Regions from separate parts of the Paenibacillus sp. S29 genome, predicted to be linked through region 3. Evidence: predicted binding sites of a transcription regulator. Region 3 holds the regulator's gene; each other region holds the start of a gene.
The links. Region 3 encodes Rex, which represses fermentation and respiration genes when NADH is low (regulators of the CRP and FNR family bind a similar motif). Its sites were predicted from a motif close to TTGTGAAATATTTCACAA; they were not measured.
Positions count from the first base shown of each region.

Region 1: a site for Rex is predicted at 3,108-3,125, ahead of adhE (bifunctional acetaldehyde-CoA/alcohol dehydrogenase). Genes of this name have one in related genera too.
Region 2: a site for Rex is predicted at 8,866-8,883, ahead of ACL9RM_RS16625 (cytochrome ubiquinol oxidase subunit I). Genes of this name have one in related genera too.

Region 1 is NZ_JBMOUI010000002.1:202,278-212,713, reverse strand. Features, by position in the region: gene pflB (formate C-acetyltransferase) at 1-91, opposite strand, end outside; gene adhE (bifunctional acetaldehyde-CoA/alcohol dehydrogenase) at 420-3,032, opposite strand; gene ACL9RM_RS03925 (Crp/Fnr family transcriptional regulator) at 3,291-4,007, shown strand; gene ACL9RM_RS03920 (DODA-type extradiol aromatic ring-opening family dioxygenase) at 4,148-4,915, opposite strand; gene ACL9RM_RS03915 (winged helix-turn-helix transcriptional regulator) at 5,657-6,001, opposite strand; gene ACL9RM_RS03910 (ThuA domain-containing protein) at 6,248-6,979, opposite strand; gene ACL9RM_RS03905 (sugar phosphate isomerase/epimerase family protein) at 7,000-7,968, opposite strand; gene ACL9RM_RS03900 (Gfo/Idh/MocA family protein) at 8,046-9,128, opposite strand; gene ACL9RM_RS03895 (sugar phosphate isomerase/epimerase family protein) at 9,121-9,888, opposite strand; gene ACL9RM_RS03890 (hypothetical protein) at 9,907-10,077, opposite strand; partial or broken gene ACL9RM_RS03885 (Gfo/Idh/MocA family protein) at 10,080-10,372, opposite strand.
Region 2 is NZ_JBMOUI010000009.1:101,226-111,661, reverse strand. Features, by position in the region: gene ACL9RM_RS16660 (glycosyltransferase family 2 protein) at 1-669, shown strand, start outside; gene ACL9RM_RS16655 (glycosyltransferase family 2 protein) at 709-1,662, shown strand; gene ACL9RM_RS16650 (lipopolysaccharide biosynthesis protein) at 1,735-3,114, shown strand; gene ACL9RM_RS16645 (polysaccharide pyruvyl transferase family protein) at 3,089-4,063, shown strand; gene def (peptide deformylase) at 4,363-4,944, shown strand; gene ACL9RM_RS16635 (cache domain-containing sensor histidine kinase) at 5,107-6,897, shown strand; gene ACL9RM_RS16630 (response regulator transcription factor) at 6,890-8,548, shown strand; gene ACL9RM_RS16625 (cytochrome ubiquinol oxidase subunit I) at 8,952-10,358, shown strand; gene cydB (cytochrome d ubiquinol oxidase subunit II) at 10,345-10,436, shown strand, end outside.
Region 3 is NZ_JBMOUI010000002.1:366,782-377,217, forward strand. Features, by position in the region: gene ACL9RM_RS04750 (tetratricopeptide repeat protein) at 1-271, shown strand, start outside; gene dinG (ATP-dependent DNA helicase DinG) at 427-3,294, shown strand; gene ACL9RM_RS04760 (redox-sensing transcriptional repressor Rex) at 3,339-3,992, shown strand; gene ACL9RM_RS04765 (amidohydrolase) at 3,979-5,280, shown strand; gene ACL9RM_RS04770 (DUF5590 domain-containing protein) at 5,318-5,842, shown strand; gene ACL9RM_RS04775 (hypothetical protein) at 6,382-6,915, shown strand; gene ACL9RM_RS04780 (AAA family ATPase) at 6,908-8,410, shown strand; gene ACL9RM_RS04785 (3-hydroxyacyl-CoA dehydrogenase family protein) at 8,547-9,419, shown strand; gene ACL9RM_RS04790 (acetate/propionate family kinase) at 9,416-10,436, shown strand, end outside.

The sequences.
Region 1 (10,436 bases), 160 kb from region 3:
CGTTGACGTTGACTTCTTTAGTCCATTTGCCTTTTTTAAAACCTCTCCAGCCAGATTGTTGCTCTTGTAATTCTCTCTCAATCACCGACATGTAAATCCCTCCAAATTGTTTGGTCTTCCGGACTTGTGATTTTTTTCACGATAAAGCTATTTCTTGAGCCCGGCCTTTTCACCGATGCCTTACGCTCAGTGTCGGGACCTTTCTTACACCCTTATTGTAGAATAATGATAGAGTGTAGTATGTGACAAAAATCACAATATGAGTGATTTTTATCACTTTATTTTCCCTAGCTTCACGCCTATATCCTTAGCCTTGCCGTTCACCTCCCTTCCCAAACCAACAGGCCCTCTATATAGAGAGCCTGCATCGGTATTGAACGAGAAAATGCTTTTTCACAAGCCTCTTCGTACCTATTATATTATTGGTCAAAACGTCCGTAGAAGGCATTGCGATAGACATCAGCCAACTCAGTAACCAGTGGCAACTTCGGATTCGCAGTTGTACATTGATCTTCAAATGCGCGGTCAGCCAGATAGTCTACACGTGATTCGAAATCCTTCGCATCGAAACCGATTTGTTGGAACGATTCCTCGATACCAAGTGTTTTGTTAATTTTACGGATCGCTTCGATCAAGCTGTTAACCCCTTCTTCGGTGGTGCGTGCAGGCAGTCCCAGTATGCGCGCGATTTCTGCATAACGCTCATCCGCAACAAAGTGCGAATATTTAGGGAACGAAGCAAATTTTGTCGGTTTTTTCGCATTATAGCGAATGACGTGCGGCAATAAAATGGCATTCGTGCGGCCATGCGCTGTATGGTATTGTCCACCCCATTTATGTGCAAGACTGTGGTTAATGCCCAAGAATGCATTAGCAAATGCCATACCAGCAAGTGTAGAAGCATTATGCATTTTTTCACGAGCCAGCTTATCACCAGTCAGAGCCGATTGTTCTAGGTATTGGAATACCAATTGAATGGCTTTAATTGCCAGACCATCTGTGTAGTCATTAGCCATTACGGACACGTAAGCCTCGATAGCATGTGTCAGAACATCCATACCTGTGTCCGCTACAGCTGTTTTAGGTAGCGAATATACAAACACTGGGTCAATAATTGCCACATCAGGAGTCAACTCATAGTCAGCCAGTGGGTACTTCGTGTCGCCCAGGTTTTTGTCCGTAATTACTGCGAACGATGTAACTTCGGAACCTGTACCCGAGGTTGTAGGGATAGCTACAAATTGTGCTTTTTGACCCAAACGTGGGTACTTGTAAATCCGTTTACGGATATCCATGAATTTTTGTTTTAAGTTATTGAAATCAGTATCTGGATATTCATAGAACATCCACATGCCTTTAGCCGCATCCATTGGCGAACCGCCGCCCAGTGCGATGATGCAATCCGGTTGGAAACGTCTCATCATTTCAGTACCACGTTCTACCGTAACTGTCGATGGATCTGGCTCTACTTCAGAGAACACTTCGATAGCTACTGGTGTTTGGCGTTGATGCAGATAATGAATAACACGATCTACATATCCCAGTTGTACCATCATAGGGTCCGTGATAATGGCTACGCGTGTGATATCAGGCATTTTAGCAAGATACTGTGTCGAGTTTTTCTCAAAATAGATTTTGGAAGGTACTTTGAACCATTGCATATTCACCGTCCGTTTCGCCACCCTTTTCACATTAATCAGATTGACTGCCGATACGTTCGACGAAGTCGAGTTACGACCGTACGAACCGCAACCGAGTGTCAACGAAGGAAGGTTGGTGTTGTAAATGTCACCAATCGCACCATGTGTGGAAGGTGCATTTACAATGATACGTCCTGTTTGCAGACGGTTTGCGAAGCGAGCGATAACGTCCTCATTGTTCGAATGAATAGCGGACGAGTGACCCATGCCGCCGAATTCCACGACTTCAGCAGCGCGTTGAATACCTTGTTCTGCATTTTTTACTTTATAGCAAGCCAATACAGGACTCAATTTTTCCGCAGACAATGGGAATTTTGTTCCTACCCCTTCAATCTCAGCGACCAAAATTTTAGTTCCTGCTGGTACTGTGATACCACTCATTTCAGCAATTTTCACAGCAGACTGCCCCACGATTGCTGGGTTCACTGCACATTTCTCGACATTCATAGCTCCTTGAGTGAGCTTAGCTGCTTCTTCTTTATTTACAAAATAGCAGCCGTTAGCGATCATCAATTTTTTCACTTGTTCGAAGATTGGCTCTTCAATAATAACCGCTTGCTCGGAAGCACAAATCATACCGTTGTCGAAAGATTTAGAGAGGATGAGATCGTTCACAGCCTGCTTGATGTCTGCTGTTTTTTCAATAAAGCAAGGCACGTTACCTGGGCCTACACCCAGAGCAGGTTTACCGCAGCTATATGCCGCCTTAACCATGCCTGATCCACCAGTTGCCAGAATCAGCGCCACATCAGGGTGGTTCATCAGTACATTGGTCTTATCCATCGAAGGTGCTTCAATCCATTGAATACAATCAGCTGGAGCACCATGTTTAACAGCTGCTTCGAGCAAGACGCGGGCTGCTTCCGCACTACACGATTGAGCAGATGGATGGAAACCGAAAATGATTGGGTTACGTGTTTTAATGGCAATCAGCGCTTTGAACATCGTAGTCGAAGTCGGGTTTGTCACTGGAGTGATCCCCATGATAATGCCGACTGGCTCTGCTATCTTTTGAAAACTGTCAAAATCATTGTCCTCAATGACACCGACGGTTTTTTCATTTTTGATACTATGATAGACATATTCTGTTGCAAACATGTTTTTGGTGATTTTGTCCTCGTACACACCGCGTCCTGTTTCTTCAACAGCCATCTTCGCCAGGTACATGTGTTTATCCATCCCTGCGAGTGCCATAGCTTGTACGATTTCGTCAATCTGTTCCTGATTCATACTCATGAAAGCTTGCTGTGCCCGGTTCCCCCGGTCAATCAGCGTTTGAATATACTGCTCTGCGCTTTGCTCTTTTTGGATAACCTCGTTTTTAACAGCCATTTCCCTCATCCTCCTGTTATCTCGTGTACTATCTCTTGTTCACGCACTGATCGTAACACAGCTTTTCAAGATATATTGTGATTTTTTTCACAATCTATTTAAAATTTTATTTTATGAAGTGAATTAAATCACAAAGTTTGGAATTCTGCCACTTTTACCCCCTCTTCTTGCCCCAAAAACGCATTGCGCAGGTATATAATGAATTTGAATTGATCAAGTTGCAGATAAAAAACATAGGATACAAAGGGGAAATGGACGATGAGAAACCCTACAAATGTAATGGAAGCCCGCGGCAACACCTGTTGCTTCTCGGAGGCCAGCTTCAACCGGTTGCAAGTGATGATGAAAGATCGAGTTATGCCTGAAAGCTCGCATCTGTTCTGGGAAGGAGATACAGCGGATAAGCTGTTTTATATTAAGCGCGGACGCGTGAAAGTAACCAAAACAACGGATGAAGGTAAGGAACTTATTCTATATATGTATCAAAGCGGCGATCTTGTTGGTCAAGCTGATCCATTTTTCGGTACTAAGCATTCCTTTTCTGCTGAGGTTCTGGAAGACAGTGATATTGGCGTAATCGATCATACAGATTTGGAACTGCTTATTTGCCAGCATTGTGATTTTGCGATTGACTTTATGAAATGGATGGGTTCGCATCACCGTATTACTCAGACTAAGTTCCGCGATTTGATGATGTACGGCAAGCCAGGTGCTTTATGTTCAACACTCATCCGTTTATGCAATACCTATGGTGAGCCTCACGGCGAACATATCCTGATTCATAAGAAAATTACTCATACTGACTTATCTAATATGATCGGTGCGACTCGGGAAAGCGTAAACCGGATGCTTAGTGATCTACGTAAGAAAAATGCAGTAGAATACGATAACGGCATGATTGTTGTCAAGGATTTGGAAATGCTGCAAGGCGTGTGTCATTGTGAATTGTGCCCTCGTGAGATTTGCCGGATATAATAAATCGTTATTTATGTAAAAGGGAGTGTTATAAGCCATTATAGCTTAAATAACACTCCCTAATTTATTTCCACTCCCCTACTTATACAGAAGCAGTAGCTAAGCATTTTAACAATAGTCCTTCTTCTGGCAACACACTTTTAAAACTGTAAGCATAGATAACTTAAATTCCCCATCTCATAGCTTCTATGGATGACCTTGGCTTTGTTTGCAGGATTTCCACTCCCCATCGCAATAAACAACGGTACAAAGTGCTCTGCTCTTGGTACAGCCTGACGAGCATACGGTGCTTTGCTTTTATAGTGATCCAAAGCCTCTATATCTCTACTTTGCACTTTTTCAATAATCCAATTATCAAAATCTATAGCCCAAGGTTCTGTTTTCGTTTCCCCCCATTTGACGATACGCAGATTATGAACAGTCACGCCACTGCCAATGACCAGAATATCCTGTTCTCCCAGTCCACGTAGCACTTCACCAATGACATATTGTGCTTTGGGCGAGAGATATGGATTTACAGAGATCTGAACTACCGGAATGTCTGCCTCAGGATACATACGATGCAACAATGTCCAGGATCCATGATCCAGTCCCCTCACCCGATCAGTTTGTACGTCAATACCCTTTTGTTCATATAATTTTTTCAGCTTATTGGCCAGTTCGACAGAGCCATGTGCTGGATATTTCACCGCGTACAGTTCCGGTGGGAAACCACCAAAATCATAAATGGTATCGTACACGTCATCCATCGAACTGATCGTCAACGTTTGCGCTTCCCAATGAGCAGTAAAGATAACAACCGCTTTAGGACGAATGCTTTTCCCCAGTTGCTCTAAAAATGAAGTATAGTCCGTCTGTTCAATAGCAAGCATCGGTGAGCCGTGGGCCAAAAATAAAGATGGCATCATATAAATATTCCCTTGTCATCAATAATTTATTTTATTCATTAAGTAACTTTATGTAAGTTATAGTACATAAGTAACAGAGTTATGTCAACACAGACTCCAACATACACTTAGATCAGTGATTCCATAAATAAAGATTGATATAGGTATAAGGTCATAGTAATATGTAACTAATAAATTTTAAAATTTCACTATACTCCGATACAAAGGACTGGTTTCTATGGAGATACATACTTCTAATTGCCCAAAATGTGGTTCCGTTTTTCGTCAGAACCTTAGAAACCTGTGTAGTACTTGTATTCAGGAAGAAAATATATTCTTAGACCGCTGTTCTAACTATCTATGGAAGCATCCTTCTACTCATACCCGCCAACTCAGTGATGTAACCGGCACACCTATAGAATTACTCATAGACTGGGTAAGAGCAGGCAAGTTTCCCTCCACATACAGTCAGCTTGATTATCCTTGTGAGTCCTGCCGTTCCCCTATTTATGCAGGAAGACTTTGCCATTCCTGTCTGGGTACATTCCGTTCGGCCGCGCTGGATATTCAAACCCGTGTGCCCCGCCGTGCAACAGCAGCATTATTCTCAGTTGCAGGGCGCGTCAAAGGCTATTAAGCCGTGCTACCTATGCACATCATTTCTGTGATATGGATAAGTAGTCCTATACACAAAATAAAAAAACAGCCTTTTTCCTAGGAAAAGGCTGTTTTGCTATGAGAAACGCTTATTTAGTTTGGTGCTCATCTAATCCATTCCTCAGCCCAAAATTGAATCTGTTCCATAACCGGCTGAAGTGCACGGCCTTTGGTTGTTAGCTCGTATTCAATGCGGACAGGAGTTTCCGGATATACATGACGTGTAAGAATTCCTTCATTTTCTAAATCTTTCATCCGTTCTGATAACATTTTGTCACTCATTGTGGGAATCAGATTGGAAATATCCTTAAACCGCTTAGGACCGCTCATCATGGATTGAATAATTAATCCATTCCAACGCTTGCCCAAACATGAAAAGGCGGTTTCAAAACGCGGACACATTTTTGCACATTGCGGTTGACTCTCCAAATTTTTCACCTTCTTTTGCATTTCGGTTTGATAAAGCTTTCCTTTTGTTAGTATATATCATTTTAGCATACTTTATCCCGAAAGAAAACACTTTCTTCTTAAATTAAATACCTGCGCCGATAAAGTTGCCATGACCAAAACTGATTATACAACAAACCAACACAGCAGGTATATGTCTAAATCGTTAAATACAAAAAGGCGGAATCCCAAGAGGTTCCGCCTATCAATCTGTTCATTATACAGCTCATCCATATGTGATGATTGTCATTATACCAACACTCCACCGAGAGGCCTTACAGGTTCACTTCTACCATATATTGGTTTGTTAATACTTGTCGGAGAAGTCCAACGAATGCTGTTGGCGATAACTTTCAAAATATCAGGCTGGTAATAAGTCGGATAGGTCTCATGACCTGGGCGGAAATAGAATATCTTACCGCTACCTCGGCGGAAGGTACATCCGGTTCTAAATACTTCGCCGCCTTCAAAGTTACTAACAAATACCAGTTCATCCGGCGTAGGTATATCAAAGAACTCGCCATACATCTCTTCCTGCTTCAACAAAATTTTGGCATCTATGCCTTCTGCAATGGGATGTGACGGATTCACCGACCAAATAATCTCCTGTTCACCTGCCACCCTCCATTTCAGGTCACAGCTAGTGCCCATTAGGGCTTTGAATGGCTTGGAAAAATGGCCTGAGTGCAGCACGATCAAGCCCATTCCTTCCTGCACTCGCTCGACAACACGCGCCGTAACTTCATCGCTCACCTGATCGTGGGCTTTATGCCCCCACCACAGCAGCACATCTGTGGAATTCAGAATATCTTCTCCCAAACCATGCTCGGCATCATCACGCAGAGTAGCTGTTCGAATGGCAAATCCCTCTCCTGCCAGGCCGTCAGCCAACGCTTTGTGTATCCCATCAGGATATATCTGTTTGGCTTCATCATTCAACTTTTCGTTCAAAAATTCATTCCAAATGGTGACGTTAATCATCAACATTTCCCCCTATTAGGTTAGACCCACCACATCTCGCTCAGCGGTTCTTCAATCAGTACCTGGCGAAGATTGTGGACGGCCTTAGTAAAGCCTTCCTCCACGGACATCAGACCATCTTCATGCTCAATACTCACTACATAATCGTATCCCACCAGACGCAGGGCACTGATAATATCTGCCCAGGTTTTTACATCATGCCCATAGCCCACAGTTCGGAACTGCCAAGCACGATCTAGCATTTTCGTATATTCCTGCATATCGGTAAGTCCATATTTATTTACATTGATCGGATCAATCGTCGTATCCTTGGCATGAAAATGGTGAATGGCTCCCTCTCGGCCCAAAATTTGAACCGCCTGCACTGGGTCAATTCCCTGCCACCACATATGGCTCGGATCCAGATTAGCACCAATAACCTCTCCCGCAGCTTCACGCAAACGAAGCAAGGTCGCTGGTGTATGAACGGAGAAGCCCCCGTGTAGCTCCAGCCCAATTTTAACATGATGATCTGCTGCAAATTTCCCCGTCTCGGTCCAGTAAGGAATAATTTTATTCTCCCATTGCCACTTCAACACTTCCTGAAAATCATTAGGCCACGGAGCTACAGGCCAGTTTGGATATTTCGCATCCTCATGATCACCCGGACAGCCAGAGAAAGTGTTCACAACTGGAACTTCCAGCTTTTCTGCCAATCGAACGGTTTTAAGAAACGTATCATGATCAGCCTGGGCCAAATGCTTTTGCGGATGGAGAGGATTGCCGTGACAGCTAAGCGCACTAATCGTCAGTCCGCGGGACTCTACTGCCTTTTTGAAATTTTTGAGCGCTGTATCATTCTCCAGCAACTCATCCGGCTTACAATGCTTATCCCCAGGGTTGCCACCTGTACCGATTTCTACAGCATCCAATCCTTGAGAAGCCACATAATCCAGCGCCTCCTCCAGCGAACGTCCGCCAAACAACACCATAAATACTCCAAGTTTCAAAAGAAATCCCTCCCTGTATCATATGTGAAAAAAGCTGCTTTCATTATAATGATGGTCCATTCGGGATAATTACGGGCTTAGTCAAAATAGACAGCTTTTCCCGTACGAGCCGATTCATAGATAGCTTCCAAAATTTCAGTAACAACCAGTGCCTGTTCCGGCTTCACAAGAGGTTCTTTGTCGTCCAGAATAGATTCGATCCACAGACGGGCTTCGCGGTCTGCTTCATTTTCCGTTTCTCCAGAGTAAAAGGCAACGCCGCCTGCATCCAGATCTATTTTCGTATCAAACAAGCGGCTGTTCTTTTCCCCGTTAATGCGCAATCCATCCTGCATATCGGCTCCGCCTTCGGTACCGCATAACAGCGTCTTCGCTTCGCCAAATTCTACAACGTTCAATGCCCAGCTGGACTCTAGTACAATCGTAGCTCCATTTTGCATCGTAATAAAACCAAAAGCTGAGTCCTCTACCTTAAATTCCTCAGGATTCCAAGGTCCAAAGGCATTTGCTGCATCTTTACGATCCCCTAGCTTATGGAAGGTTGAACCTAGTACGCTTTTAGGCTTGTAATTATCCATCAGCCAGAGTGTCAGGTCGAGTGCATGCGTGCCAATATCAATAAGGGGACCACCGCCCTGCTTCTCTTCATCCAAGAATACTCCCCAGGTCGGAACAGCGCGACGGCGTAAAGCAATGGCTTTGCCCAGATAAATGTCTCCAAGCTCTCCTTGTTCGACCAATTGCTTCAGATACAAACTATCATCACGATAACGGTTTTGATACGCAATAGACAGCTTCTTACCTGTACGGTTGGCCGCATCGAGCATTTCCCGTGCCTGCTCTGCAGTTTTAGCCATCGGTTTTTCACACAGCACATGCTTACCTGCCTCAAGCGCCGCTACGGTAATTTCCGAGTGCGAGTCGTTGGGTGTACATACATGTACGACTTCAATGTCTTTATTTTCTAACAGCTTACGGTAATCGCTATAAACTTGCGAGCCTTCAACTCCAAACTTTTCTGCTGCCTCTTCAGCGCGCTCCTGAATGATGTCACAGAATGCAACGATTTCTGCACGCTTCTGCTTGGCAAGACTCGGCAAGTGTTTGCCGTTGGCAATCCCTCCACAACCAATAATCCCGATTTTGAGTGTTTTAGACATGAATATTTCCTCCCTGAGCTGCGTATTGTTGGAGCCATTTAATGCTGGTTTCAATGCTTTCGATTGGAGGGTTTGAGCAGAAATCCTGTTCTACGACGATCCAATCCACACCTGCCTGAATAGCGGCGTCTGTAATGGCCTGAAGCTGTACTTCGCCTTTGCCAAGCTCTACAGTTACTGCTTTTTGTTGCTCGTCACGTGCCATATCCTTTAAGTGAATGATAGGCAGGCGTCCATTATAACGTCCGATGTATTCCACTGGATCATAGCCCCCATAGTATACCCAACAAGTATCCATTTCGACCTGTAACAAATCATCGGAAACCGCATCATATAAAGCATCGAATACCGGGCGATCATTGATTTTTTCTGTCAATTCAAAATCATGATTATGATAAGCCAGTATCAAGCCCTGTTCTTTCACTTTTTCACCAATACGATCCAAATTAGCAAAAAGTTCATCCCACTGTCGCTGTTCTTCGGTTAAATAAGGAACGATTAGGTATTTATTTCCCAATTCTTTGTGGTATGCAATCTCTTCATCCAAATGATCCAGCAAACGAGAATATTGTATATGAGTTCCGACAACTTCCAGATTCAGCTCATCCAAAAGCGCTCTGACATCCTTGGCATTGCGTCCGAAAAAGGTATGGAATTCTACCCCTTTATAGCCAAGCTCTGCTACCTTGCGCAATGTACCTTCAAAATCCTGTTCAAGCTCTTCCCTTACTGTGTACAATTGCAATCCTACTTTAGCCATTCCCCTTCACCTCTTTAATTAGGATGAATTTTCCATTATATCTGTTCCATAATACAAATCCTCGTCCGGTTTGAACGTGCTTTCCATCGTAATGTGATTGCCTTCCAATGATGAGCGCTGAAAAGCATGCATGGCTTCTAACACATGGTAGGCCAGTTCAGCATTGGCACGATGGTCCGTGAATTTCAATGCGCCAAAGGCTTTTCACTGTACACATGCTTGCCTGCCTCTAGTTTCGCCACATCTGACCGTGCATGGCTGCCAGGCACGGTCAGATTAAATACAAGCTCAATTCAGGCTGACGAAGCAATTCATCCACTTTGTATACGTTTTCAATGTTGAATTCATCGGCCCTCTCCTTGGCCCTCTCATCCAGTAAATCAGCGACGGCCACCACTTCAATAAGTGGGCTCTTTTAGAGATTTTCAAGATATACCGAGCTAATAGTACCGCATCTGATAATCCCGGCCTTCATTCGTTCCACGTCGTCACACTCCTTGGCCTCCAACATGTACTTTCTCATCTAACATGTAAGCTTTACAGTTCAC
Region 2 (10,436 bases), on a different contig from region 3:
CTGTATTTTGACGATGATGCAGAACTGGACGATAAACTCTATATCCGGCGCTTGCTCGATACCTATGATCAGGATGAAACGATTGTGGGTGTTGGAGGGATTGCAAAGGGATTACATTCGAGCCGGGCAGGAAAGCTGCTGGGCGTTTTGACATTTCAGATGTCTCCATCCCTCGGCAAGCTCTCGCCTAGTAGTCTGGCAGGTTCTTTGCTGCGTTGGGGCGAAGCAACGGAGGTTTTCGATACAGAATTTTTCCATGGCTGCAATATGTCATTTCGGAGAGATGCGCTTCGGGACATGAAGCCGTATCCGTGGATGACCAGTTATGCCGTGGCTGACGATTTGTACATGTGCCAGTTAGCGAGCCGTTACGGCAAATTGGTTATCAATCCTGACTTAACCATCATTCATCATGAATCCCCAAGCTCGCGCGATAAGGCAGGCAAAGTAGCCAAGGCTACAGCGATTAACCACTATTATTTTCTTGCCTTGAAAAAGGCTGGAGTGATTCAGTATGGAGCCCTTTTATGGACCTTATCCTACTTGATGCTCAAAGAAACGCTGCGTCGCAATTTTAATGCCGCAGATGGATACAAGCAGGGGGTGTTGTTCATTCTGAACCCGCGTAAGCAAAAATATAACGAATATTTAGGCCCGGCGGTTCAGTAATCCGTTTTATACACATTGACAGGATAAAGGGGGAGTATGATGTTAAGCTTGTCCATTGCTCTGTGCACCCGAAATCGGGTTGATGATCTGACCCGATGCATCAATTCAATTGCCATCGGGGGAGCACCGGAGGCATGTGAAACCGAGCTATGGATTATTGACGACGGAGAACTGCCGAAACATGTGCTGGAACGTTATGAGCGTCAGTTGGGCAGAGCGGGAATTACCTACCGATATCATCGTAAGGAGCAGCCGGGATTATGGTTATCTCGTGTAAAGACAGCTGAACTTGCGCAGGGTGACATCATTTTGTTCCTTGACGATGACGTTGAGCTGCCGAGCAGCTATTTGAATGAGTTGATGCGTACCTATGAGGCTTACCCGCAGGCCGCTGGTGTCGGCGGTATCGCACAGGGAATGAGTAACAGCTTCATGGGAACAATTCGATGCTTGCTGTCATTCCAGCAGTCTTTGTCCAAAGGAAGGCTATCCCTCAGCGGTCAGTCCGGCTCGATGTATAACTGGCATAAGGCCAAGAAGACGTTTAGAACCCAGTTTTTCCATGGCTGTAATATGTCATTTCGTCGTGAAGCGATTCGCGGTCTGGAGCCGGTACCTTGGTTGCAAAGCTATAGCGTAGGCGAGGACTTATTACTTTCGCGCATCGCGATGAAAAGCGGTCCGTTATACATTAACCCGGCGCTTACGCTGCTTCATCACGAATCGCCGTCCTCACGCGACAATATGGAGCAGGTTACTTATATGCGGGTGATGAATCATATTCATTTGCTGCGTGACGAGGGGTCTGGGCCTATCGGTTATGCAGCACTATACTGGACGACGTTGTATCAGATTTTGAGAGAAAAGCCCAAGAAAAATCATACTGCCATTCAAGGCTATAGAAGAGCGCTGAAAGCGATCTTTTCAAGCCCGAAGGAGCCTGTTGGCGGGGGACAGTTGCCTGAACGTAATTCCAAAAAAACGGTAGGCTGATGGAGGTGCGTCATAAGACGCGATTGAGCATAGAGACGAGAGGCTTAATAAGGAACAGGAGTTGGACGTAACATGAGCACATGGACAGCAGCAAGGAAAGTATTCACGGGTGACAGTCTCGCTAAAACGATCATGCGCACGAGCTTTAACAATTTTTTTGTGCTAATCGTCACGACCCTGACTTCCATCCTGACCGCACGTATGCTCGGAGTAGAGGGGAAAGGAGAACTGGCGGCAGTTCTGTTCTGGCCTACACTGATCGGCAGTGTGTTGAGCTTCGGATTACCAACGTCGTTAATTTACAACATCAAGAAGAAAACAGGCACGACGGAAGAACTGCTGGCGTTGTCGCTCTGGATTCAGTTGCCTGCCAGCTTGTTGGCAGGGGCTGTGGCCTGGATATGCATGCCGCTGTGGCTGAATGGTTATGGTGCGGACATCATCCAACTGTCCCAGCTTTATTGTGCGGCAGCCATACCACTGGCAGTGCTTACAGCGCTGACGACAGCATTGTCGCAAGGACTGGATCGGTTTAGCGTATATAATGGTCTGTTGTTTTACTACCCGTTACTGAATTTCATCGGTCTGGTGACACTGTGGCTGATGGGCTTGCTCAATGTGCAGCTGGCTGGGGCAGTGAATTTTGCCGCGAGTTTCCTTGCACTAGTGTGGGCGTTCCTCCGTTTGCGCAAGTATATGAATGTGCGTGCTTTCCGTCCATTTACCAGCCGCCAAGTGCTTCGTCCTTATTATAGCTATGGAGCGAGGGTTTACGGGATGGAGCTGATGGGGACGCTGTCTACACAAACGGACAAAATCGTTATAGTGGCGCTGCTATCACCCAAAGCGTTCGGCCTGTACTCTGTCGTCTACGCCTTGTCTCGTGTGTTCAATGTGGTGCAAAATGCCGTCACTAACGTTACCTTTCCAAAAGTGACGGGGATGGAGCATAGCAAGATTGTCGAAACGGTAGGACGTGCTTTTCGCATCTCTATGGCTGCGATGCTAATCGTCATTGTGCCTGCTCTCTTCATTGGACGATACATGCTGGGTTTGCTGTACGGCCCCGCTTTCCTGGAAGCATCGCTAACGTTCTATCTGCTGTCACTGGAATGTATCATTGGTGGCGGCTCATGGATTCTGGCTTCGGCCTTTAACGCGCTGGGACGTCCGGGACTGGTATTGTTCCGGCAAATTGTAGCCTATGCGATCACCGTCGGTCTATTTTTTATTTGTACACCGATCTTCGGTCTGGACGGCATTGCGATTGCTTTGCTTGTAGGCGCTTGTGTACGATTGGCGTTCTCACTGTTCTCATTCCCGATGTTTTTCAATGTTCCGCTATCACGGATCATTTTTGATAAAAGTGATATTACATTTGTCATTCAGACTATACAAAAGAAGCGCAGGAAGGGAGAACTGAAAGATGCCGAATTTGCATCCCATGGCTAAACTGAAAAATAAGCTGAGCGTCATTCTCGACGTAGTCCCCCAAGGTTCGAATATCATTTATGTCGATTATCCCGTCTATAATAACGGTGGGGATGTACTCATCATGAAAGGCACTGAAGCGTTCTTCAAGGATAATGGCATACGTGTCCGTGCCCGTTATAGCGCTATGGATATTCCCGATCGGCTCCAAATTCCGGGTGACTGGATTATCGTGTGCCACGGCGGCGGCAACTTCGGCGATCTCTATTCAAATCACCAAAATTTGCGAGAACGCATCGTTCGCGATTTCCCTAACCACCGAATTGTGATTATGCCGCAGACGATCCACTTTCAATCTGAACAGAAGGCTAATGAAGTCGCTGCCTTGTTCAATGCTCATCCGGATCTACATATGTTTGTGCGGGATACTCGCTCTTATCAGTGGGCTAAGGACAAGCTGAACCAGTGCAGTATCACACTATGTCCTGATATGGCACACCAGCTCTGGCCATTGAAGCCGACTACGGAAACCGTGAAGGATGTATTGTATTTCCTGCGGACTGATATTGAAACGGTGGGTGGACAAAAGAAGTTCGATGACGAGGCAGATGCCGCTCACCGGCTGGACTGGGATACTTTGTTCACTCCGCTGGAAGTGAAGGGAATTGTCTATTTCCAGAAGTTTTATCGACTGGATAAGAAAATTGGTGGCCCGTTGCCTACGCGAACATTCTGGTACAAGTACACAGACCATCTCATGAACAAGGCGGTTACGCTGTTCAGCTCTTACCGAGAGGTTCGCACTTCACGGCTGCACGGTCACATTCTGGCCTGTCTGCTTGATATGCCGCATGTTGTCATTGACAACTCCTACGGCAAGAACTCGCAATATTATAATACCTGGACACAGCCGAATCCAAAGGCGCAGCTGTTTAGTGAAGCTCCAAGTGCGTTGGAGCAGCCATCTTAATAGTAAGAAAAGATACGTAGATTAATTTCAAAGGTATGATAACGGCAAAAAATCTCCTGACCACTTCATTGGTTAAGGGGGTTTTTCGTTTAAGGATATATAGAGCATCAGTATAATTGTTAATTAGATAAACCATTAAGGCAATGAATATTTAATGGCTTAAATACCGCTTCATTTTGACAATTCATTTCATGAATAGATATAATTTATGGGATAAAACTTGTAGGAATATTGGGAACTCCCTAACTTTTGCAGAATAACATGAAAGTATATTTATTTAAATGAATCGAGGCTGACGAATGAGTAATCAATCGATGGACATGCTTCTCACGAAGGATATCGTGCGTGAAGGGGAACCGATTTTGCGCACAAAGGTTGAGCCGGTATGCCTGCCGCTGTCTGAAGAGGACCTGCAACAGATGCAATGGATGCTGGATTATCTGAAAAATAGCCAAAATGAAGAGCTGGCCACTCGCTATGATCTACGCCCGGGTGTGGGGCTATCCGCCAACCAGGTTGGTTTGAACAAAAGAATGTGCGCTATTTATTATGAAGATGGGGACAAAACGGTAGAGTATGCATTGTTTAATCCGAAGCTGGTCAGTCACTCCACGTCCATGATTTATTTGGAACAGGGAGAGGGGTGCTTGTCTGTAGATCGGTACGTAGCCGGATATGTACCGCGTTACGAAAAAATTCGTATTAAGGCCACTTTACCAGACGGAACACAGGAGCTATTGACTTTCAAAGGTTATGCAGCGGTTGTCGTGCAGCATGAAATGGACCATTTGGACGGCATTATGTTCTATGACCGTATCAACCCGGAAGATCCGCACAAGCTGCCGCAGGGAGTGCATATCGAACCTTTTGTACGTAAATAGTTTAGGAATTGTAAAGTGTGGTGACTCCGTTCGCCACATTTTTAAATTTTACAAAAATATAGATATAGAGGTTACGAAGCTTTAAACTAGAAACGTGTAGATTGTGATAGAGAATGTGAAAATACATAAAAATGTAAGCGCTTATCTTATGGGAGGGATGGCATGAATCGTGGAGTACGGCTTTTGATGAATAATATGCGTATGCGGAATAAGCTGCTGTTCTCCTACGTACTGATTGTCATGATCCCGGTGCTGGTGGTGGGCGGTTGCGTTACTTTTTATTTGCGAGAGCAGGCATTGAATAGTGCAATTGCCCAGACGGTAAACAATGTGGAAAAGATCAAGAGCCAGACGGCAAATTTACTGCGTGTGCCAACGGATATTTCAAATGGGCTCATGTTCGATAAAAGGCTGAGGGAGATGGCGAACCGACGGTATCCGGGTATGGTAGAGCTGATGAATGCGTATCATCAATACAAGGATTTTAATGAGTATACTCAGCAATATAGAGAAGTTGCTACCATCCGGTTCTATTCGTACAATCCGACGCTTGTCAATAATCTGGAGTTTATTCCAGTGGACTCTAACATTGAGCGGCAGCCGTGGTTTCAGATGGCTTTGAAGGGGACGGCGATTAACTGGTTTTACATTCAGGATAAGGAAGATAATCCGGTTAATCGCCTGAGCCTGGTACGGCAAATTCCATTTCCTGAATACAATACCAAGGGAGTTCTGATGATATCGCTGAGCCAGACCGAGTTGAATCATATGCTGAGCAAGGAGCCTTTTGAAACATTGATTACGGATCGTAACGGGATTGTGGTCGCAGCTACTCGTCCACAGTCGGTGGGCCAAACGTTGAGCGATTTACATTTGGGCTTTGACGTCCAACGTGCGGGTAAGGGAATATATGAAGCGAAAATCAACGGAGTGCCCTCCAACATCATCGTGGATGAGCTGCTGCCCGCCTCCAGTGTGAGCGGATTTACGATTATTTCAGTGTTTTCGACGGAGCATATTGTACAGGGAGCCAACCGAATCAGCCTGATTGGTGCTTTATGTGTTCTTGCAGTGCTGGTTATGGCACTGATTCTAATCACCATCATTTCTTGGCTGATTACCAAACGACTACAGCGGTTGAGCTATGAGCTGGGTAAGGTAGCCGCGGGCGATTTTCATGTGGTATCGAGTGTGGAGGGAAAGGACGAGATCGGGGATTTATCCCGCCGTTTCAACTATATGGTGAGTAGTATTCGCCAACTCATGGCGCAGGTCTATGAGACGAGTGAGCACAACAACAGGCTGGAATTGGCACAAAAGGATATCAAGCTAAAAATGATGGCCAGCCAGATTAATCCGCACTTTCTGTTTAATGCGTTAGAGTCCATTCGAATGAAAGCACATCTGAATGGGGAAGCGGAAATTGCAACGACGGTGCGTTTGCTTGGCAGGCTGATGCGCCGGAATCTGGAGATTGGCAGTGGTAAAACGACGGTACTACAGGAGCTGGATATGGTGCGATCCTATTTGCAAATTCAGCAGTTCAGATTTGGAAATCGTTTGATCTATGAAGTGAATTTGGAAGAAAGCGCGACGGACATGTCGATTCCTCCCTTAATCATACAACCGCTGGTGGAAAATGCAGTCATTCATGGCCTGGAAAATAAGGAAGAGCCAGTTACCGTGAAGGTAGATATTACAATAGAACAAAGAGAGTTGAAAATTAAAGTAGAAGATGACGGGATCGGCATGGAAGCTGGGCAACTGACCCGTCTGCTAGATCGGATCAGGGGGGCGGATGAGCCGGAAGGGAGCAGTATTGGCCTGCGTAATGTACATCAACGTCTGACATTGATGTACGGCGAACGTTATGGACTGCATATTGAAAGCGCATTACAAGTAGGAACAACCGTATACTTTTCCATACCAAGGGAGGAAGAGTCAAATGTATAAAGCAATGATTGTAGATGATGAGCCTGCGATTCGTGAAGGATTGTCCTCTATTATTGACTGGGGGAATTGTGGCTTCCGTATTGTCGATACGGCAGGGAACGGACGCGAGGCTCTGGATAAGTTCGGAGAGCATCGGCCGGAGCTGGTCATTGTAGATATTCGTATGCCCGGGATGAGTGGACTGGAGGTCATACGAAGCATACGTGAAAAGAACGGAGAGCCGTTTCATTTTCTCATATTAAGCGGATATGCAGACTTTGATTATGCACGGCAAGCCATGGGCTTCGGGGTAGATGGCTATCTACTGAAGCCAGTTGATGAGGAAGAAATGACGACAGAGTTGAAACGGGTATGGCAAAACATTGAGGACGAGAAAGAAGACGGCAAATGGGGAAGTACGCCTTCCCATGAGCGTAATTGGATCGAAGCATTATTGTTTCCGGTTCATCGAGAGCATGCTCGTAATGCCGTAGAAAGCAGCGATTCTCTGCACAAAGCATCCGAGCAAGCTGAACATCAAAGCGGTACCGGAAAACATGGACAACAGCCCGCGTTACCAGCGTTGGACTGGAGTAGCTATCAGGTTATTCTGCTGGATTTACGTATTTCTGACTGGGATCGGCAAGCTCGGCAGTCGGCAGCAAAGCAACGGCTAACGGAATTGTGCCATGAGCAGGGCAGAGGTATCGTGTTTGAGGCTGGAATATATATGGGTCTTTTGCTTCCCGCCACGTTAAAAACGGAGAAAGATGCTGTTCAGTTACTGGCTACTTGGCGACAGGAGCTAAAGCCGTGGGCAACGGAAATTTATGTGGCTGCCGGTGATCCTGTATCCATTCTTAACGAAATTCCCAGATCTTTTGAGCAGGCACTACGATTGTTAGAACGTACGTTTTTGTTCCGGGCAGAAAGAGTCATGCTTTCCGGAGACCTGCACGAATTGGAGACAGTTGAGACTGAAATGAGTGGAGCGTCTGATCGTGCTACAAATGATCCCCTACGTTATGCAGAAAAGCTGTACTATGCGCTAGATATGGCTAATAGTGAAGCTGCAACCCGTGTCATTAAGGAAATGGAAGACCAATTTCCACGGATTTATCGCTCAGAATCTGCAATCAAGGCGGCGTTCGCCCAAACATTCACACTGGCGTTGAACAAGTATGCAGCCGGACAGGATCACAGCAGAACCGTGCTGGAGGAGCACTCCAGCTTTATAACCGATGTATATGCTTATTCCACATTGGGCGAGCTGGTGGATCACTCGCTGGAGCATGTGTTGCAATGGATTGGCCAGACAGAATCTGGTGGCAAGGGCATCATCATGAAACAAATGATTGACTTTATACATAGTCATTATGATGAAAATTTGCGACTGGAGTTACTGGCAGATATGTTCAATTACAATAGTGGCTATTTGGGCAAACTGTTCAAAAGTCATACTGGCGAGGCCTTTAATGCCTACCTGGATAAGGTGAGGATTGAGCGAGCAAGGGAATTGCTTGCACAAGGAATTAAGGTACACCAGGTGGCGGAACGCGTGGGATATGCGAATGCAGATTATTTTCATAGTAAATTTAAAAAGTATGCTGGAATGTCACCTTCCTCCTACCGTAATCGGGTTCAAAAGAACGGAGGAACAGATGGCGGTTGATAGATTCCTAGGTTTAACGCTATGAAGTCTCTCTTGCAGATGTCGGAGGTATAACCTTCGAACGAAGAGAGACTCTTTTTTTATGGTGAAAAAATGGATAGATCAATCGAAAATGTCACATTTGTTATGGAGTTTAGGGCGTTTTCATCAAATCGCCACCATTATGACACAGCTTTGACACGATGTTCACATTTTCGATTCTATTTCATTTAAATTTATTCTATATAATGGGGATAAATCTGAAGCCGGATCATGACAACCATGGTGAAGGTATGGAGTGAGTCATTTTCTAAAAAGTGACCGCTGCATATGTAAGAATGTGAATACTATCACAAATGGAGAAGACTTCAGATTATAAATACTATAAATCATTGTTAAGAGAAGTGCAGGGGGGAGCAACATCATGGACGTATTGGATTTGGCACGGTTGCAGTTTGCAACCACAACGATTCTTCACTTTGTTTATGTGCCGATCTCTATTGGATTGTCGTTATTAGTGGCAATTATGGAGACGATGTATGTTATCAAGAAAAATGACTTGTACAAAAAAATGGCGCAATTCTGGGGAACGTTTCTGCTGATTAACTTTGCACTGGGCGTCGTCACCGGGATTTTGCAAGAATTCCAGTTCGGGATGAACTGGTCGGACTTTTCCCGTTTTGTCGGTGATGTATTCGGTACGCCGCTGGCGATTGAAGCATTGCTTGCATTTTTCCTGGAATCGACGTTTATCGGATTATGGGTATTCGGTTGGGAAAGATTGTCCAAAACGGTCCATTTAATCTGTATGTGGTTGGTATCAATCGGTACGATGTTATCGGCATTGTGGATTCTAGCTGCTAATTCATTCATGCAGCGTCCCGTAGGATATGAGATTCAAAATGGACGTGCAGAAATGAAAGATTTTGCCGCTCTGCTAACGAACGAACAACTGCTATGGGAATTTCCGCATACGCTGTTTGCTGCTTTTGCGACAGGAGCATTTCTGATCGCGGGTATCAGTGCATGGAAGCTGATGCAAAAAAAGAATATGGACTTTTTTAAACCTTCTTTCAAATTGAGCATTATTGTTGCCTTAATCAGCGCCATAGCTATCCCTTTGTTTGGTCATGGTCAGGCTCAATATTTAGTGAAAACACAACCGATGAAGATGGCTGCCAGTGAGGGCTTATGGGAGAACAGCGGTGACCCCGCTCCTTGGACAGTTATCGCATGGATTGATCCTGGAAAAAAGGAAAATACCTTTGAGATTAAAGTTCCTTTTGCTTTGAGTTTTCTATCCTATAGTAAATTTACCGGCTCTGTGCCTGGTATGAATGAGCTTCAGGCAGAATATGAGAAAACCTATGGTCCGGGAGATTATATCCCGCCAGTAAGAACCACGTTCTGGAGCTTCCGCATTATGATTGCGGCGGGATGTGGCATGATTGCACTCGCTTTATACGGAGCTTACCTGACGTTCCGTAAAAAGTTGGAAGGTTCACATCGCTGGTTCTTCCGTCTTATGATATGGGGGATATCCCTTCCATTCATTGGGAATACTTCAGGTTGGATCATGACTGAAATAGGTCGCCAACCGTGGACTGTATTTGGTCTGCTTCAAACGAAAGATTCTGTTTCGCCTACTGTTGTGGCTGGAGAAGTGTTGTTCTCGTTCATCTCATTTACCACATTGTATTTAATTTTAACAGGTGTGCTGGCGTTTTTGTTTTACCGTACGGCTCGCAAAGGTCCAGATATTGAGCCGTATCAACAAACGGTAATTCATGATCCTTTTGCTCAAGGGGGTGACACCATTGTCGCTAAATGATTTATGGTTCCTATTGATTGCTGTGCTGTTTACTGGCTTCTTTTTTCTGGAAGGCTTTGATTTTGGCGTAGGAATGGC
Region 3 (10,436 bases):
GGCCTATTTTCAACTAGATGATCCAGCAGAGGCTGTATGCCATTTTCAGAAGGTGCTGGACCTGACTGAGCAGGCAGGACTGAAGGCGGTCATCTATAATGCGCTAGGCTGTCTGTTGGCAAAGCAGGCTGACGTAGAGGAGGCGCAAAAATGTTTTGCTCTCGCACATCAGTTCGATCCTGCGTTACCCGAGCCGCTGCACAATATGGAAGCCTGTCTGTCCGGTACCGAAAAGCTTCGATACGACAGCTCCATGATGACCTGGATGTAGTTGTCAGACACCGAGCAAGACGATGCATGCCCACCTCTCAGGCGGCGTGTGCATCGTCTTTTTTGGCTGTCTTAATTTCCAAACAGGCGATCTTCTGCTATGCTAATATACAGAGTTATTATTTTTGTAAGTGTCATAAGAAAGGATTAGCCCGAATGAAATTTGCGGTATTGGATTTTGAAACGACAGGCACCCAGTCCGCGGATGACATCATTCAAGTCGGACTTGCAATTATAGATCATGATAACAGCATTTCCCGTGTTTACGGCTCTTATGTAAACCCTGGCAGATCTATTCCCCCTTTTATCACCGGATTGACCGGAATTACAGACGATGACGTCAAGGATGCTCCTGCACTTGAAGAAATGATGATGGAGCTCGTGCCTATGCTGGACGATGTTGTACTGGTCGGTCATAATGTGGCGTTTGATTTTAATTTTTTGCAAAACGCTCTGGATCGGTGCGGTTATTTGCCGTTTAGCGGAAGAATCTTGGATACAATGGATTTTCTGAAAATTATGTTTCCATCGCTATCTTCGTATCAGTTGGGTTTTGTGTCTTCTGAGTTTGGGCTGGCGCATGATCGCCCTCACCAAGCAGACAGCGACGCGTTGGCTACGGCTGAGGTGTTTTTAAAGTGTCTGGGTGAGCTTCAAGCATTACCTTTGATAACGATACAGCGGCTTAGCGATTTGTTTGCAGAGGAAGACAGTGACCTTGGATGGTTTCTTGATGGGGTGCGTGAAGAGAAAGAGCTTGATCCTATTCAGGATCTGGAGGGACATCAGTTTTTTCGTCAGCTTGCGCTAAAAGTGGAAGATTGGACGGAGCTAGCTGCTCCGCGTAGAGAAGATGACCCGAATCCACTGTCAGGTGTTTCCTTTGAGGAGTACATGGATGATGTGCGGGACAATTTGCGTTCATCCTTGAGCCAATATGAGGAGCGCGAGGCGCAGATACAGATGATTGAGGGTGTAAATCAGGCACTGAGTGAAGACAAGCACCTACTGATCGAAGCAGGTACAGGAACAGGGAAGTCCCTCGGCTATTTGCTCCCATCGCTGTATCACAGTGTGAAAAAAGGACAGAGAGTTATGGTAAGTACACATACGATCAACCTGCAGGAGCAATTACGCGAGCGCGACATTCCGATGCTGACCAAGGTGATTCCGTTTCCGTTCCGGGCTGCTATTTTCAAGGGTCGGGGACATTATTTGTGTCTGCGTAAGTTTGAACATAAAATAAACAGAAGAGACTTCGCGACACCGAAGGAAGATTTAATTACAGCTGCTCAGATGATCGTCTGGTTGACACTAACAGAAACCGGTGATGATGAAGAACTGAATCTGAGCAACCGTGGTGGAGATTTCTGGGAAACGGTGGCGAGTGATTCAGAGTCCTGTCTTGGTCGTTCTTGCCCATGGTTCCGCAAATGCTATTATCATCGTGCACGCCATGAAGCAGGGATAGCGGATGTTGTTATTACGAATCACTCTAAGTTGTTTACAGACGTCAAAGCTAGTCACCAGTTGTTGCCGAGCTATGAACATCTGGTGATTGATGAAGCCCATCACCTGGAGGAAGTAGCTGGTAAGCACCTAGGTATGCATATGAAATATTTCACACTCGTGCATACACTGACGCGACTGTTCAAAGACAGCAAGAATGGACAACTGCCTTCACTTCGTCAACAGTTGGCGAAATCGGGGCACGAGAAGTCGACGGATTGGGCCTCAACCATCGATCAGATGTATCCGCTCGTGTTAGAGGTTAAGGAAACTTGGGACCTGCTAAGCGACAAGCTGTTTGGCATGTTGCCAGAACGAAGCGATGCGACACCGGGTGAAACAGGACAGTTTTCTTCCCGTCTCAAACCTTCAGCCAAGCCTGCAAAGTGGGATCAGGCGGGGGCTTTGGAAAATCAGCTATATGTAACGATGAGTGAAATTTTGCGCAAGGGCGACAAGCTGATGCTGGACGTCAAGGAAGAACATGACGATTATGCGGCGGATAGCCTTATTACAGATATCACGGGTCTGCTCAAGGATCTGGCGGGGATTCGAGAAAATTTGCGCTTTTTTATGCGACTCGATGATGAAACAACCGTATACTGGCTCGAAGCGAGTGGGCAATTCCGCAGTAAATCATTACAATTTTATGCGGTGCCCGTCGATGTGAGCCGCCAGTTGAAAGAAATGTTTTTTGACAAAAAAAGAAGCATTATTCTGACGTCTGCTACCTTATCGGTAGATAAGTCGTTTCAGTACATGATCGATCAGCTCGGCTTGCAGGAAGCCGCAGATCAAGAGCGGCTGATGACTTCGCAGCTCCCGTCACCCTTTAATTACAGGGATCAGGTGTTGCTGGTCATTCCACGGGATTTCCCAAGCGTGAAGGGCAGTGTAGGAGATGCACACTTTGTAGATATGCTCGTTAGCTCTCTAGGAGCGACTGCTCAGGCGACGCGGGGGAGAATGCTCGTTCTGTTTACTTCCTATCGGATGCTCCGGCAAGTGTATGAGCCGCTTAAAGAGGCCTTAGCATCCAGCGAAATTACTGTGCTGGGACAAGGTGTGGACAGTGGGAGTCGCAGCAAGTTAACCCGCCGTTTTCAGGAAGCCAAAGCTTCTGTATTGCTGGGAACCAGCAGCTTCTGGGAAGGCGTCGATATTCCGGGGAAGGCTCTGACTTGTCTGGCCATTGTTCGCTTGCCATTTCAACCGCCGAATCACCCGTTGCTGGAGGCAAAAAGCGAGCTGCTCCAGCAGCAGAAGAAGAATCCATTTATGAAGCTGTCTGTACCACAAGCGGTCATTCGCTTCAAACAGGGATTTGGTCGGTTGGTTCGTACAGCGAGCGACCACGGGGTCGTTATCGTTTACGATACGCGTGTGATCGAATCCTATTACGGAAAGCACTTTTTGTACTCGTTACCGGGACCAAAAATGGAGCATATGCCATCGGAGCAAATGGTGCCCCGCATCGCCGAATGGCTCCAATCCGCCCCGGAGACCGAGGCATAACGGACGGACACTAAGTATGTTCGTTACAATTAGGGGGAGCAAGTATGAAATCAGATAAAATTTCAGAGGCTGTCGTACGGAGGTTACCCGTATATTTACGTTATCTGAATGCACTTCACAAACGGGAGGTGGCTACGGTCTCTTCTCAAGAGTTGGGACAGAGGCTAGATTTGAACCCGGCCCAAATCCGTAAAGATCTCGCCTATTTTGGAGATTTTGGTCGGAAGGGTATCGGTTATGATGTTTCTTATCTAATTGAGAAAATACGCCATATCCTGAAAATCGATCAGCAAATTAATGTAGTATTGGTCGGAGCAGGTAATCTGGGGCAAGCCCTTTCGAATTATAACGCTTATTTAAAAGACAATATGAAGATTGTAGCGGTATTTGATGCGTTTCCGGATAAGGTAGGGACCAAGATCAATACATTGGTCGTGCAACCGATGGATGAACTGGAAGCGACTGTGAGAGAAAAAAACATTCGAATCGGGATTATTACCGTACCTGATTTTGAAGCACAGCACGTGGCTGACAGGCTTATTGAGAGCGGAATTGGAGCGATCCTGAACTTTGCACCGACTACTCTCAAGGCACCGGCCAACATTCGGATTCATGCCACAGACTTTACAACTGATTTGCTTAGCCTCGCTTATTATTTGGAGGACGGAAAGGAAGAAACACAATATGACAGTGAATAAATGGATGATTAAAAACGGCTCTTTTGCCGTAAATGGACCAGAAGCTGGGGTAATCCATGGTTTTATGATTGTGGAAGATAGCCGCATTACTTACATTGGCGAGACTTTGCCTTCGGGTGAGGAAGAGACGGAAGCGATCGATGGTAAGGGGCTTTTATTTTTACCTGGTCTGATTAATACTCATGGTCATGCGGCGATGTCTCTGCTGCGTGGGCATGGAGATGACTTGGCACTTCAAGTATGGCTTCAGGAAAAAATGTGGCCTATGGAAGCCAAGTTTACATCTACGGACGTGTACTGGGGTACGTCGTTGTCTGTGCTGGAAATGCTGAAAGGTGGAACAACGACCTTCCTGGACATGTACGATCATATGGATGAGGTGGCTCGTGTGGCTGAAGAGTCAGGTATTCGTGCAAGTCTGATGCGTGGAGCAATTGGACTATGTTCGGAGGAAGAACAGCGAATCAAGCTGGCTGAGGCCGTAACTTTTGCGCGTAACTGGCATGGTAAAGCAGACGGGCGTATTACAACGATGATGTCACCGCATGCGCCATACACCTGTCCACCTGCGTTTATTGAAAAATTCGTACAAGCTGCGCATGATCTGGATTTGCCGCTGCATACGCACATGTCTGAGACGATCGCCGAAGTGGAGCAAAACGTACGTGACTACGGTTTGCGTCCAGTTGCACACTTGGATAAGTTTGGCTTTTTCTCCCGTCCTTCGCTTGTTGCCCATGGCGTTCATTTGAATGACGAAGAAATAGCTTTACTGGCTGAACGTGGTGTAGCGGTTTCGCACAACCCAGGTAGCAACTTGAAGCTGGCAAGTGGTGTGGCAAGAGTGCCTGAATTGCTGCGTGCAGGGGTTACCGTTTCTCTCGGAACGGATGGTCCTGCCAGTAATAATAACCTGGATATGTTCGAGGAAATGCGTCTGGCAGCACTTATTCACAAGGGTGTATCTGGTGACCCTACGGCAGTTCCTGCGAGTGAAGCGCTGCGTCTGGCAACAGAATACGGTGCAAAGTCAATTGGTTTAAAAGAAGTAGGAGCGTTGGCAGCAGGCAACAAGGCTGACTTTATCGCGCTGGATCTGAATCAGGCACATTTCTTGCCGCGTACAGATCTTATTTCCCATGCGGTATACTCAGCAAGCGCCAAAGACGTGGTTCACGTATGGGTAGACGGTCGTCAGGTTGTGAAAAACGGCGAATGCCTGACTATGGACGAGGAACGCATCAAACATGAGGCACAAGCCGCCTTTGAAGGGCTGCTGTCGCGCTAATTCAGGTGTCACATCCCCTTAGAGAGGAAGCACGGGTTTGAAAAATAAGAAAAAGTGGATAGCGGTCGCCATTTTGGCCGTAATACTGATCCTGGTCAGCATTTTCTGGTATTATTCCTATGTTACTCAAGACCAGGTGGCTGAGAAAAATGCCGCTATCATTAAGGCCAAGCAATCAGGTGGTCTGGTTAGCACGACTCAAACATGGAAGTCTGTGTGGGATCAGGTATATTGGGTGGTTCAAGGGAAAAATGCACAGAATGAAAATATAATGGTGTGGGTTCCTTTTCAAAAAGTGGAAGGACAACCTAACGTACCTGCCGCAGATAATAGCGGTGTTCACACCGAACTGCTGAAGAATGGAGTCGATGAGCAAAAAATGACGGCAATAATTCAGCAGCAGCTTCCAGGTGTAAAAATTGTAAGGCTTCAGCCGAGTGTGTTCAATGGCGAATATGTGTGGCAGTTGTTTTACGATGATGGAAGTCATCATTACTACAGCTTTTATCGTTTCTCAGATGGGGTAGCGACGGGTGTAAAATATACTTTGCCCAATAACTAGCTGGTTGAGGATTAGCAGATGTGGAATGAATGACTAGTAAATAATTGAAAGCTTAAGAAAAAGACGTAAATGCGATGAAATTCGTATTTACGTCTTTTAGTCTTGCTATGCCGTATAATGGGCTGAAAACCAGTGAAGCATCTTTACCTATCCATCTTCTCTCCTAGGGCAAATTCATCTTTATGGCGGACAGTACGGAGTGGAGGATTTGAATCTGGAGAAGCGGAGCGTTCGCCTTGCCGCCGGATTTTCTCCGTAAGAATATAATCGAGAAAAATCGGGTGGCAACAGCGATCGTAAGATCAAATCCTACGCTCAGCGTCTCGCCTCCACCTTAACCAAAGATTTTGCCTCATCACAACTCCTCCACACATTGCCTTCGATATTAGATATACGTTATGATATACTATATTTTATAAGTGATAGACAAAAATGATAGAAAAAAGAATTGCTGATCGCTGTAAGATCATGCAATTTGGTTGTTTGTTGACATTCGTCCCGTTTCTTCTGTGTTTTACATTTTGAGAGGAGGATGTTGTTTGAAATTGCGTGCAGTTCCTATCGTTGTGGCGGCAGTTTTGGCAGCTTTGCTGCTATTTGGGGGATGGTTCATTTACCGTCAGGTTACAATGCAAAGTCCTCTGGAAAAACTGGTTTCTCAATATCCAGGCGTGACAAGCGCTCAAATAGATATTAAACAGGATCAGGTTGTATTGAAACTAGATCTCAAACCACAGGCGGATGTGGCCGGATTAGTCGATGTGGTTAAGCAAAAAGGACAAACCATCATTGGCAGCCGTACCATTAAGCTGGATATTGAAGATCGTTCCAATTCAGCACTGAATCAATGGTGGTCTGAGGCTATGTTTCCTGTAGCCGAAGCGATGGAAAATAAAAAGTATACTCAAATTTCATCTACAGTTGAGCAGATGAAAAAGAAAAAGACGGGTATCAAAGCTGATACCGACATGGATTCGAACAATGTCTATATCCGACTCAGCGAAGGTAAAGCGACCAAGTTTATCGTTTTGCCACGTCAATCTCAGCAAATGGGGGTATGGCCTAATGCCTAGATGGATCAAGGAAACATTAATCGGCATAGTGCCGGTGACTATTATATTTCTCGTTTTTATTGGGGTGAATATTATCCCTCTTCTAGTTGCTGGCGTGATGCTCAGCGGCTTGTTAATGCTCATGCATGCGCGTGGCGGCTTGGCCGTAGGTGCTGGGCAAGAACGTAAACGCAAAAAAAATGGTCCGGACAAGCTGACTTTTGAGGAAATCGGTGGGCAGGAAAGCGCTAAACAGGAGTTGCGTGAGGCCCTGGACTTTTTGAATCGACATGATGAAATTTCCAAGTTTGGTATCCGTCCATTAAAAGGTGTTCTGCTCACAGGTCCTCCGGGAACAGGGAAAACACTGATGGCGAAAGCAGCCGCACACTATACTAATTCTGTATTTGTTGCAGCCTCAGGTAGTGAATTTGTTGAAATGTACGTTGGTGTTGGCGCGGGTCGTGTCCGTGAGTTGTTTAGGGAGGCACGTACTCGTGCAGCCAAGGAAAAGAAGGAAAATGCGATTATTTTTATTGACGAGATCGACGTAATTGGTGGTAAACGTGAGGGTGGACAGCAACGAGAATATGATCAGACTTTGAATCAGTTGCTGACAGAAATGGATGGCATTTATTCGGCAGATACACCGCGGATTTTGATCATTGCAGCAACAAACCGTAAAGAAATGTTGGACAGCGCCTTAACGCGTCCAGGACGTTTTGACCGTCATATTCAAGTGGATTTGCCTGACAAGAAGGGCCGTCTTCATATTCTTAAAATTCATGCCAAAAACAAACCGATTCAGGAAGATGCGAATCTGGACAAAATTGCTGAGGAATCTTACGGGTTTTCCGGCGCACAGCTGGAGAGCGTGATGAATGAAGCGGCAATCTATGCGATGAGACAGGATCAGAAAATGATTGCGCAGAAGCATCTGTCGATGGCAATTGACAAAGTAATGATGGGTGAAAAGACAGATCGAGAATCGACGTTGGAAGAGAAAAAACGTGTAGCGATTCATGAACTGGGACATGCTATTATGGCCGAAATTGTTCGTCCCGGTAGCGTAAGCCAGGTAGCACTTAGCCCACGTGGGAAAGCGCTTGGCTATGTGCGCCACAATCCACAGCAAGAGCATTATTTATACACCAAGCAGTTCCTGGAGGAGCAGATCATGATCTCACTCGCAGGGGCTACGGCGGAAGAAATGTACTATGGCGGTCGCAGTACCGGCTCAAGTAATGATTTTGAGCAGGCGCTGAATATCGTCCATACGATGATGACTTCCGGTTTGACTTCACTTGGCATTATTAACATGGAAATGGTAACCAAAGAAGAACTTATGCGGGAAAATGGCGAGATTATGGCTGACCTGCACACCCGAACTTTGGAGTTGCTGGAAAAGCATCGTCCTGTGTTCGACAACTCACTTGACATCCTGATGAAGGAAGAAACTCTGTCTGGAGACCAATTTAGATGTCAATTTAGTGAAAATGCTTTATTACCAGCATAATTTTTTATGCTGGTTATTTTTTTTTACTTTTAGTCCGTGCTAAGATATTATTATCTATTGGGACATAAACATGTATTTTTCGACAAAGAAGGATACAATATATGAGAGTGACCAGGAAAGGGTGGAGTAAAGAATCATGCAATTTAAAAAAATCGGCGTCATCGGCGGCGGCACCATGGGACAGGGGATTTCTGAAATGCTCGCGTCCAAAGGAATCGATGTGCTGCTGGTAGAGCAGACACCAGAGAAACTAGACTACGCCTACAATATGATTGAAACGAGTCTGGACAAACAACTGGAAAAGTGGGCAATTACTCAAGCTGAGAAAAAATTGATCTTATCCCGTATTCAAAAAGTAATCCATTTGGCGGAGCTCGGCAGCTGCGATATGGTCATTGAGACTATTACAGAGAATCTGGACGAGAAGAAAGCAGTGTTCCAAGAGCTAGATTATGTGTGTCCAAGCAATATTATTCTTGCAAGTAATACATCCACGCTGAGCCTGACCGAGCTTGCTAGCTCGACCAAGTATCCTGAGCGTGTTATTGGTATGCACTTTATTTATCCAGTATCCCGTATTGATCTTGTAGAAATTATTCGTGGTTTGAAAACTTCGGACGATACATTTGAACACACTAAAATGTTCGTGGAAGAAATAGTGGAGAAAAAAGGAGTCATGATTTATGAATCTCCTGGATTCGTAACAAGCCGGATTATCTGTCTGCTGATTAACGAAGCGGCCCATGTACTTCAAGAGGGCGTGGCTTCCGCTGAAGATATCGATGACGCTATGCGAATCGGCTATAGTTTCCAAAGCGGTCCTTTGGAAATGGCTGACCGCTTTGGTCTAGATTCCGTTTTGGCTGCTCTGGAGCGTATGTTCCGTGAATTCGGCGAATTGAAATATCGTCCGTCCATCGTTCTGAAGAAAATGGTGCGTGCAGGTAATCTGGGCGTGAAATCGGGCGAAGGCTTCTTTAAGTACGACAAGGATGGTGACCGGATATGAAAATTCTCGTAATCAATGCAGGGAGTTCTTCCCTGAAATACCAATTGTATGATATGACGGACGAGTCCGTTCTGGCAAAAGGATTGGTAGAGCGCATCGGTATGGATTCCTCCATTCTTACGCATAAGCCAACCAATAAAGAAGAATACACCGAAGTTAGCGAAATTTTGGAACATACTACAGCCATCCGTAAAGTGCTAAACGCACTCACAGATGCTGAACATGGTGTAATCTCCAGTACTAGTGAAATTCAGGCTGTGGGCCACCGTGTGGTTCATGGAGGCGAAATCTTCAAACAGTCTGCAGTTGTAACGCCTGAAGCGAAGAGTGAAATCCGCCGCTTGTTTGACCTGGCACCACTGCATAACCCTGCTTCCATGATGGGGATTAAAGCGGCTGAATTGAATATGCCAGATGTACCGCAGGTTGTGGTATTTGATACCTCGTTCCATCAAACCATGCCTGAAAAAGCTTATATGTACGCCATTCCAAGAGTGTTGTACAATAAGTATAAGGTTCGTCGTTACGGTGCCCATGGCACTTCCCATGATTTTGTAAGTAAGGAAGCAGCCAAATTCCTTGGTCGTCCTTTGGAAGACCTGAAGATTATCACTTGTCATATCGGTAATGGTGGTAGTGTAACAGCAGTTCAAGGCGGTTTGTCTGTTGATACTTCCATGGGTATGACTCCACTGGAAGGTCTTATGATGGGTACTCGTAGTGGTGATTTGGACCCAGCAATCGTACCTTATGTCATGAACAAAGAAGAATTGACTGTCAATGAAGTCAATTCCATGCTGAACAAGCATAGTGGACTTTTAGCTATTTCCGGTATCAGCAGTGACATGCGTGAAATCACAGAAGGTATGGAAAAAGGCGAAGCTAATTCTACATTGGCATTCGAAATGTATGAATACCGTCTGCGCAAATACATTGGATCGTATGCTGCCGCAATGAACGGGGTAGACGTAATTGCATTTACAGCAGGTGTAGGCGAGAACTCCATCGTTCTGCGTA